Regions from separate parts of the Bacillus infantis NRRL B-14911 genome, predicted to be linked through region 3. Evidence: riboswitches for the same ligand, from Rfam matches in the RefSeq annotation. Region 3 holds a riboswitch; each other region holds the start of a gene.

Region 1 (3,282 bases), 940 kb from region 3:
CTGCCATAATGAAACCTGCTCTCGTTCCCCATTGAGGACGATTATCCATAATTCAATTTACCCCCATTTCATTTCCAGTTCTTTTGAAATGCACGTCTCAAGAGTTGGAAACTTTTATATTTTCTGATTTTTTAGTATAATCTAAACATAGTATAGCCACATTTCCCTACGGTGTCAAAGCTTTATTTTTTGAAAATTATTATTTTTAAATAATAACTCCCAAGCCCCTTAATGCCCATCCACCTCCTTAATATACTAATATTCCCCCGCCGGATAGACTATCCATGAAATTCTGGCATTTTCATATAAATCGTTTTTCAGAATGCACTTTCCAATGGCAATTAAAAAAGAGGCACCCTATGCGGGATGCCTCTCAATATCAATCTGTAAATTCAGCAGATGTTCCCTGCCCGCGCCCCGCAATGAAGGCAAAGGCAGCTAAAAGGACTGCCACTGAAATTAAAGCAAAAATGGTGCTGCCGGTAAATCCGATCACCAGGTATCCCACAGCTGCGATCAGCGCTGATATGAGTGCATACGGCAGCTGAGTCAGCACATGGTCGATATGGTTGCACCCGGCCCCTGTGGATGAAAGGATGGTTGTATCTGAAATAGGAGAACAGTGGTCTCCAAATACCGCTCCAGCCAAAACGGCTGCCATTGCAGGCAGAAGAAGCGAAATATCGGTCGCTGCTACAACGTCGCCGGCAATAGGAAGCAGGATGCCAAAGGAGCCCCATGATGTTCCTGTACTGAATGCCATGATCCCTGCAATCACAAACAATATGATTGGCAGCAGTGAAAGGCTTATATTGCTGTTTTCCACGACACCTGCAAGATAGGTCCCGGTTTCCAGCTGGCCGATCAGATCAACAATCGCCCAGGCAAAGATCAAAATATAGACCGCAGGGAGCATGGATTTAACTCCTTCCCAGATCCCTTTTCCGAAAACGCCTGCACTTACTCCCTTCAATACGACAGCCTGGCGAAGGAACAGCAGCAGTGTGAGAGCAAGCCCAATCAGGCTTCCGATGATCAGGGATTTCGCTACATCGGTATTTTCGAAGATCTTCAGGATCGTTGCGCTTCCCTCTGTTGCTGTGTATCCAGTCCAGACCATGCTGCCGACTGTTCCGAAAATCAACGCAATGATCGGCCAGACAAGATCTCCGACTGACCCGGTTGTGCTTGTTGGAAGATCATCCTTCAGCTCTCCAGGAGCAGGCTTATCAGGATCCAGAACCAGTCCTTCTTTTACAGCCCGCTCTTCATGGGCTTTCATCGGCCCGATTTGGATATTCCTGAATGCCACAATGAATACCATGGCAAGAGCAGTCCATACATAAAGGTTCATCGGCACCATCTGCATGAAAGCTGAGAATGCCGAGTATTCTGTCACCCCATGACCGGCAAGGATCGTCCCGATAAGGGCAATAATATAGGCGCCCCAGCTTGAAACAGGGGAAACGACACATACCGGAGCAGATGTAGAATCAATCAGATACGCAAGCTTTGCCCTTGAAACTTTATGCCGGTCCGTTATCGGCCGTGAGATCTGGCCGACCGCCAGTGCATTGAAATAATCATCTATGAAAATAATGATGCCAAGCACTGCACCGACAAGCTGGGCTCCAGCCCGGGTTTTCACCCGTTTCATCGCCCATTCCCCGAATGCGCGGCTTCCTCCGGAAATGTTGATAAAAGCGGTAATGATGCCAAGAACCAGCAAAAATAAAATAATATATACATTCCAGGTATTCAGGGCTCCTTCAGCCACAAAAATGCCTTTGACGGCCTCCCAGATGATGCTCAGGGTTTTCCCGATGCCAAAGTCGGCAAGCAGGAAGGCAGCGGTTATAATCCCGACACCTAAAGATAACAATACTCTTCTTGTCAGAACGACCATTAAAATGGCCACAAGCGGCGGCAAAAGTGAAAATATCGTGTTTGCCAATTTCTCTCCTCCTCCTTGTATGATGACAGGGGGGAACTTCCAGACGAAGATGCAGTTTCAGCTGCTGTGCAGCTGCAGATAATAAAAAAGAGCAATGATAGAAAATCCATCATTACTCTTTCTAAGTAATAGGTTTCTCCATCACGATCTGTAGCTCCCCATTATAAGGCTTTTCTAAGCATATACCTGCTTTGCCTTTATAATGACAGTGCTGCCCTTCTTCAAAGCAGCCCCAGCAATGGAATGCGGACACATGTCAATTGCTTCGGCAAAAATTCCCTTTCTGATGCGGTCAACGTTGTCATCCTCGCACATCTTACTCTTGAATTTTGCACCTCTACCCCACCGGATATGATAAGGTCATATTAATTTCTATAATACTATAACAGGCACCCTTCTTTTTAGCAAATCCATTAATTAGCAGGCAGCTCAATGGAAGGGGCAGAATCACCGCCGCCCCCGTTATAGAATTGGGGCACATCTCCCGGTATTATTCCTATCGCGACAGGGACATCCTCCTGCACGGTGATTATTTTGGTGGCAAACGGTATGATAATCTGTACCTGGACATCCAGGCGGACGAGCACTTCCACGTACACATTATTGATTCCATGATCTTCTCTTTTGGTGATGAAATTAGAAGTTACCGACCCAACAGAGTTAAATTTGACCGGGATACGGGGTCCGAGATTTCCCAAGAGCGCATTTTTGGTTGCCTGGCCCAATGGCACATAATAAATGATTCCATTTGCTGATTTTGAACCCTTTGTTTCAATCTCTATGTCCGTGAATGATTCCAATGATGAGAGGTCTCCCTGTTCAGATTTTTTTATATTGTCCTGAACAAGTTCCGTTACCTCTGCCTTCACACGATTAAGCTTTTCAGTATTAATGGTAATGACAGAGCCATCGCCGCTTTTAACAAACATGTCCTCAAGGTCCATTACATTCGTGATTTTTTTGTTGATGGCATTGTTAATGACCAGCGATGCGATTTTCCTCGTCTGAGAGTCAGCGTAGCTCATCAGGGTAGGTTCAAGCCCCTTATTGATGATCCATATTCCGGCTGCGGTCGAGAACATAAAAAACACAAAAGTCAGCAGAAAAACATACCGGAAAGGAAGCGGGCCTTTCCTTGGGAGCCGGCCGCCGAATTTAGCCAAAGCAAATCCCCCCTTTACAAGCTATATGTATGCTGCAAAGGGGGGAACTAGCAGAAAAACTTAGATTTTATTTGCTGTTTCCGGCATCCGCATTTCACAGCCGGTGACAATCACGGTAAGCTCTTCTGACAAGTCGAGATCGAATGGTTCAACCGGAAGGCCCTC
Region 2 (3,282 bases), 1.3 Mb from region 3:
AACTGAGGGACCAGATCGCCCATATTGAAGCGACGATGGAAAAACAGAAAATGACATCGACCGATTTTACTGACCGCGATGTATTCGGCTTTGCCGTCGATAAGGGCTGGATGTGCGTCCAGGTCTTTTTTATCAGACAGGGGAAGCTGATTGAAAGAGATGTTTCGCTGTTCCCGGTTTACGGGGAGCCTGAGGAAGAAATGCTTACCTTCATGGGCCAGTTCTATACAAAGGCAAACCATTTTAAACCGCGTGAAATTCTGGTGCCGGATACGGTCAATGAAGAAATGGCAGAAAAGCTCCTGGAAGTAAAGGTGCTCAAACCGCAGCGCGGCCAGAAGAAAGATCTGGTCAAGCTGGCAGGGAAAAATGCCAGGATTGCCCTCCAGGAGAAGTTCTCCCTTATAGAACGGGATGAGGAACGGACGATCAAAGCGGTTGAAAATCTTGGCAGGCAGCTGGGCATTTATACACCGCACCGCATTGAAGCTTTTGATAACTCGAATATCCAGGGCACTGACCCGGTTTCTGCCATGATTGTATTCATAGACGGCAAACCGGAAAAGCGCGAATACAGGAAATATAAGATCAAGACAGTCAAGGGACCGGATGATTATGAATCCATGCGCGAGGCTGTCCGGAGGCGGTACACCAGGGTGCTTAAAGAAGGTCTGCCCATTCCGGATCTTATTATTGTCGACGGCGGGAAAGGCCATATTGAATCGGTCAGGGATGTACTTGAAAATGAGCTCGGGCTTGATATCCCGATATCCGGCCTTGCCAAGGATGAGAAGCACAGGACTTCCCAGCTCTTGTATGGGAATCCGCTGGAAATCATACCGCTTGAGCGGAACAGCCAGGAGTTTTATCTGCTTCAGCGCATCCAGGATGAAGTCCACCGCTTCGCCATCACCTTCCACCGGCAGCTCCGCGGAAAAAGCGCCTTCCAGTCATTGTTGGATGACATTCCCGGAATTGGCGAGAAGAGAAAGAAGCTGCTTTTGAAAACCTTCGGATCCGTAAAGAAAATGAAAGAAGCCGGTTTGGATGAATTTACAGCTATCGGAATTCCGGCTAATGTCGCACAGGAATTAAAAAATAAATTATCTGAATAGCATTGATATAAAAAAAACGCTATGATATAATGATTTCAACTTTATAGCAATATCACTTTATAGCATTAAAGTGAAGGTAGAGGTGCAAACTTCATCAGTAAAAGCTTGGAGAAAGATGAGTTTCCGTGAAAAGCTTTGAAAGGGAATGTTTGCCGAAGAAAAGGAAGTCTCATTTCTTTCTTTTCTGGTCCTGTATTGAATAAATACTGGATTGTCAAGACAGCGCCGTCTTGGAGAGCTATCTCACTGTGTGGGCATATTTTATATGTATTTAAAACACAGCAATGGGATGGTTATTCTCATTGCTTTTTTGTGTTCAAATCAGCAATGGATAACCTCTCTTTTACATGTCAGGCGGCCGGAAAAACGATATCCAGATGAAAGAAGGAGAAACGATGGGATTAATTGTCCAGAAATTCGGAGGGACTTCTGTTGGCAGCACAGAAAGAATCATGAATGCAGCAGAGCGCGCAATTGAAGAAAAAGAGAGAGGCAATGACGTAGTCGTTGTTGTATCTGCAATGGGGAAAACGACTGACCAGCTTGTAGGCCTGGCCAGGGAAATTTCTGCTTCGCCCAGCAAGCGTGAAATGGATATGCTCCTTACAACAGGTGAACAGGTGACAATCAGCCTTTTGAGCATGGCTTTGAACGAAAAAGGCTATGAAAGCATCTCCTTCACTGGATGGCAGGCAGGAATAGAAACTGAGGCTGTGCATGGGAACGCAAGGATTGTACATATAGATCCGGAGAAAATCCAAAATCAGCTTAATCAAGGAAAGATCGTCGTGGTTGCCGGATTCCAGGGAGTAACAGAAGATGGGAGCATTTCCACCCTTGGACGCGGCGGCTCAGATACAACGGCAGTGGCGCTGGCAGCAGTGCTGAAAGCGGATAAGTGCGATATTTATACAGATGTGACAGGCGTCTATACGACTGACCCGCGCTATGTAAAAGGAGCAAGGAAGCTGCAGTCCCTGTCATATGACGAAATGCTTGAGCTTGCGAATCTCGGTGCAGGTGTGCTTCATCCGAGGGCAGTGGAATTTGCCAAGAATTATGAAGTGCCGCTTGAAGTCAGATCAAGCACTGAAAGGGAAAGAGGAACGATCATTGAGGAGGAGCCAACGATGGAAGAAAATTTAGTTGTACGGGGAGTAGCTTTTGAAAATGCGATCACCAAGGTAGCGATCCTCGGGCTGGAGGACAGCCTGAAGGGCCTGTCCACTGTCTTCACGACACTTGCTGCGCATCACATCAATGTTGACATCATTATTCAGAGTGTTGCTGAAGGACAAACAGGAAGCCTGTCTTTTTCAATTAAAAATGATGATCTGGAAGAAACGCTTAAGGTTCTGGAGAACAATCGGGATACACTGAAATATGACCGGATTGAATCAGAATCAGGACTTGCAAAAGTGTCTATTGTCGGTTCGGGAATGGTGTCGAATCCTGGGGTGGCAGCGGAGATGTTCGAAGTGCTTTCTTCAAATGGGATCCAGGTCAAGATGGTCAGCACTTCAGAGATCAAGGTGTCAACGGTCATCAGTGACAGCTCTATGGTCAAAGCGGTGGAAGCCCTCCACGAAGCGTTCGAACTGTCAGGCACTCCGGCGAGGAACGTGTAAATCAAAAAAGATGGCAGAGGCGCCGGGCTGGATGCATCGGGGAAGGATCTCCTCCCGGATGCGCGCCGCGCTTCGTGCCATCCCTTCTTTTATGCTTACAGCAGCTTATCCATTATAGCGGGCTGATGCGGTCTTTTTTATCCCACTTCACTGTGAAAAGGACAAGGCCGCCCCTTTTTTTGGGATGCTCAAAGGCTTCAGAGAGCAGTTCTTTCTGGGATTCCAGCTGCTGTGCAAGAAAACCGGCTTCGAGCTGAAAAGTGCAATCTGGATTTTCCTTAAAGCGCCTGGCGAACAATGGGCTTGAAAGCTGGAGCTCCATTTCGCTCCTTTTTTCTTCTTTTACAGCAAGATTTCCCCATCCGGCGTTTTCAAAAAACTCAATGACTGCTTCCATCGATTCAAGCGGGTATTTCCTTGCCAGCCTTTTGCCGGCCCAATAAAGTATTTCGGCTGCATCCTTGCCGAGCATATCGGTAAGAATCTCTTCCCGGATCAATTCATAGCCGAAAGCAGGGACGGTTTCCGGCCCGTGCTCA
Region 3 (3,282 bases):
GGATTTGCTTAAGTGCTGAACTTCAATGACTTTTTCCATAGCCGCTCCCCCTTCCCTTACAGATTATTTTCACCTTTGCCCAGCAAATCGAAATTGTCAGGGCCGTCTAATTTCCGTTCAAAATAACGCAGGATTCTTGTAACAATGAATGTCATGACAAAATAAATCACGCATGCCACAAAGAATGACTCAAAGTATCTAAAATTATTCCCTGCTACTGATTTGGTCATAAAGTATAGTTCCGATACTGATATAACATTAAGGACAGATGTGTCTTTGATATTGATGACAAAGTGGTTGCCTGTTGCCGGCAAGATATTGCGGATGACCTGCGGGAGCACGACATTCCACATCGTCTGATAATGATTCATCCCGATGGCCTGGGCTGCTTCAAACTGCCCTTTATCAATGGAAACAATTCCGCCTCGGACGATTTCAGCCATATAGGCCCCTGTATTGATGGATACAACAATGATGGCCGCTGCCAGGACATTGATGTCAACGCCGAATGCCAAAGCAGATCCATAATAAATGACCATCGCCTGGACGATCATTGGTGTTCCGCGGAAAAATTCGATATATACTGAAAGGACGAAATTAATCACCTTCAGCAAGATTTTTTTGGGTCCGCGCTCTGGTGCCGGGATGGTCCGGACCACTCCCGCCAATAAGCCAATGCCGGCTCCGATGATAGTTCCGATCAAGGAAATAAGAAGCGTGATCCCAGCTCCCCGAAGGAACATCGGCCAGTTTTCAGAGATGATTCTAACGATCCAATCGAAGCTCATCTTTCTCCCCCTCTATATTCATCATAAAACCGACTGTAAGCTTACAGCCGGCTCTATGCGTTTCTTATTGTGCTGCTGGTTGGTTCTGGATGGCTTCATCCATGATAGTGGTACGCTCTTCTTCTGAAATGCCTTTTAAAATCTCGTTGATTTTCTCTGTGAGTTCACTGCCCTTTTCAAGCCCGACAGCGATTGCTGTATCATCTTCGGAAGTTTCGAATCCTTCCTCAAAATCAACCATCGCAAAATTGTCATTGGCAGCAGAAGCACTGACTGCCTCAGGACGCTCAGACACGTATCCATCAATGATTCCGGATTCCAATGCAACCCTCATCGCAGGGAAATTGTCCATCGCTGTTTCTTTGGACACACCATCGATCTGGTCAATCACGGAATAGTGGAATGTATTCAATTGAGCTGTGATTTTAGCTCCGTTAAAGTCATTGAGGCTAGTCGCGTTTTCGTATTTTCCGCCTTTTTTCACGACCATAACTAGCTGGGAGTTATAGTAGTTCTCAGAGAAATCGATCGTCTCTTTGCGCTCTGCCGTTGGCGACATCCCCGCAATGATGGCATCGATCTTGCCTGACGTCAGCGCCGGCACAAGGCCATCCCATTCTGTCTTAACGATTTCTAATTCCTTGCCAAGCCCGTCAGCGATCTTCTTTGCAATTTCAACATCATAGCCGCCCGCATATTCAGCAGAGCCTTTGATTTTTACACCGCCATTGGAATCATCTTTCTGCGTCCAGTTGAACGGAGCGTAGCCTGCCTCCAGGCCAACCTTGAACGTATCACTTTCCGATGACCCTGAATCTGAACCTGAACTTGTGCTTGATCCGCAGCCGGCCAGCAAAAGGACTGCCGAAAGCATACCCGCTAAAAATAATGAAGCTTTTTTCATGTTTTCTCCCCCTATATTTGTATGATGAGAACAAAATAAAAACGACCTAAGATTAACTTAGGTCGTTATATACATATGCCCATAAGTCCTCTTTTTTTCCCTAAATGAGATAGCACAACTCAATAAGCCGGGAAGCCCATTGAGACAGTCCTGCAGCTCTTAACTGCAGACCCAGCAGGCAATACTGAGATATATGTGCCCGCTTCGGCGATATTTCCTTCTCCCTAGCATCATCGCTTCTCAAGCTCCGCTAAAGACTGTTAAACACCGCGCCTCTACCTCACTGGTAAAGTGAGGTCTTATTTAATTTTCTCTAATAGTCTACAACTATATAAATAATCTGTCAATCCTTCGTCCTGGGCACTATGTCAGGTATGATTTTCCTGGAGGTACCAATTCAAGCAGGTATTATTGCCGCAGATGATAGCTTCCCATTTGCTGGACCGGATGATGTGCTCTATATCAGTCTCTTTGGCCAGAAACAGTGTGATGAAAGAATCTATTACACTCATAAAAGCGTAATCCATCTGCTGATCGGTGATGATCAGCTCCGCATTTGAAAGCCCGAGAATCCCTAAAGGAGCAGCTTCCTTTAACGGCATGGAACCTTCTGTCAACGGGATGGGGCTGGAATAATAAATGCTTTCCGCCTGCTTTGACCCAAGAACATTCAACAGACTCCCCAACAGAAATACAGATGTCTGGTCCTCTGGCGGCAAATAAAGGTCCGGATCCATATAATTATCCAGAGCTTCGGCTAAATCCTTCCGTGCATACTCTTTCCTCAATCCCACAATCGCCGTCTGCAGGGCGAGTGCCAGTTCATCAAGTGAATTCAGCCCGCTGTCCTTCATCACCTTTTGCCATGGTACAGGCTGGCCTTTTTCCAGGGCCTCTTCTCCACTTAAAAAAACGTCCTCTGAATCAGGCTGTGCCGCTGTCCAGCCGGCAGGCATCCTGACAAAGGGATGAAGCAGGATCGCACAGGACCTGAACGGTGCCGGGAGCTGTCCGAGAATTGGGGAACAGTGATCCAGCCATAAGTAATTTAACATAGACTGCCACCTCGCTTTTATTCGTTCACTTATTAAACGAAGGAGCGAGGAAAAGGTAACACAAAATGGTGACAGGCCAGGGGGACAGGTCCCTTGGCCCAAACGGGCCAGAGGACCTGTCCCCCCGGCTCAATTTTTCCTTAGCTGAACCTGGTCAATTCATTATTTACCAGGTTCCGCTTTCCGGCCAGCTGGCCATCGGGGTCCAGTCCCCAGACAGAAATCAGGACTCTGTCACTGGAAGGGAAGAACCTGAGTTCAAATAAATCAAAGTTGGCATAATAGGTTCTTGTGATGGTGGAGCCCGGTGAGCTTTCCGGCGCAAGCGGGTTCAGCTCCAGCACATAGAGATTCTGGGTGTCAGTCAGATAATAGCCCTCGATCCTGACCGTTTCTTCCGTGTCACTGACGTTCTCAATTACAACATACAGCTGGCTAATCGGCCGGTCTGCTGAGGGCAGGTTGGCAATCGGCCCGGTAGTAACGAACGGCACTCCAGGCGGCACCCGCAGGAAAGGAATGAACTCAACCGGGC

Evidence for each region. Region 3 has a riboswitch for lysine ahead of N288_RS23825 (transporter substrate-binding domain-containing protein). Riboswitches for the same ligand answer to the same signal wherever they lie in the genome.
Region 1: another riboswitch for lysine. It lies ahead of N288_RS19570 (Na+/H+ antiporter NhaC family protein); the one in region 3 lies ahead of N288_RS23825 (transporter substrate-binding domain-containing protein).
Region 2: another riboswitch for lysine. It lies ahead of N288_RS17970 (aspartate kinase); the one in region 3 lies ahead of N288_RS23825 (transporter substrate-binding domain-containing protein).

What each region holds. Positions count from the first base shown of each region.
Region 1 is NC_022524.1:3,863,769-3,867,050, forward strand. It holds gene N288_RS19565 (sodium-dependent transporter) at 1-49, opposite strand, end outside; gene N288_RS19570 (Na+/H+ antiporter NhaC family protein) at 380-1,954, opposite strand; lysine riboswitch at 2,098-2,302, opposite strand; gene yunB (sporulation protein YunB) at 2,368-3,117, opposite strand; gene N288_RS19580 (HD-GYP domain-containing protein) at 3,178-3,282, opposite strand, start outside.
Region 2 is NC_022524.1:3,552,650-3,555,931, reverse strand. It holds gene uvrC (excinuclease ABC subunit UvrC) at 1-1,115, shown strand, start outside; lysine riboswitch at 1,185-1,364, shown strand; gene N288_RS17970 (aspartate kinase) at 1,511-2,743, shown strand; gene N288_RS17965 (YslB family protein) at 2,856-3,282, opposite strand, start outside.
Region 3 is NC_022524.1:4,804,930-4,808,211, forward strand. It holds gene N288_RS23815 (amino acid ABC transporter ATP-binding protein) at 1-39, opposite strand, end outside; gene N288_RS23820 (amino acid ABC transporter permease) at 57-788, opposite strand; gene N288_RS23825 (transporter substrate-binding domain-containing protein) at 853-1,692, opposite strand; lysine riboswitch at 1,795-1,978, opposite strand; gene N288_RS23830 (DUF2711 domain-containing protein) at 2,061-2,747, opposite strand; gene N288_RS24450 (right-handed parallel beta-helix repeat-containing protein) at 2,888-3,282, opposite strand, start outside.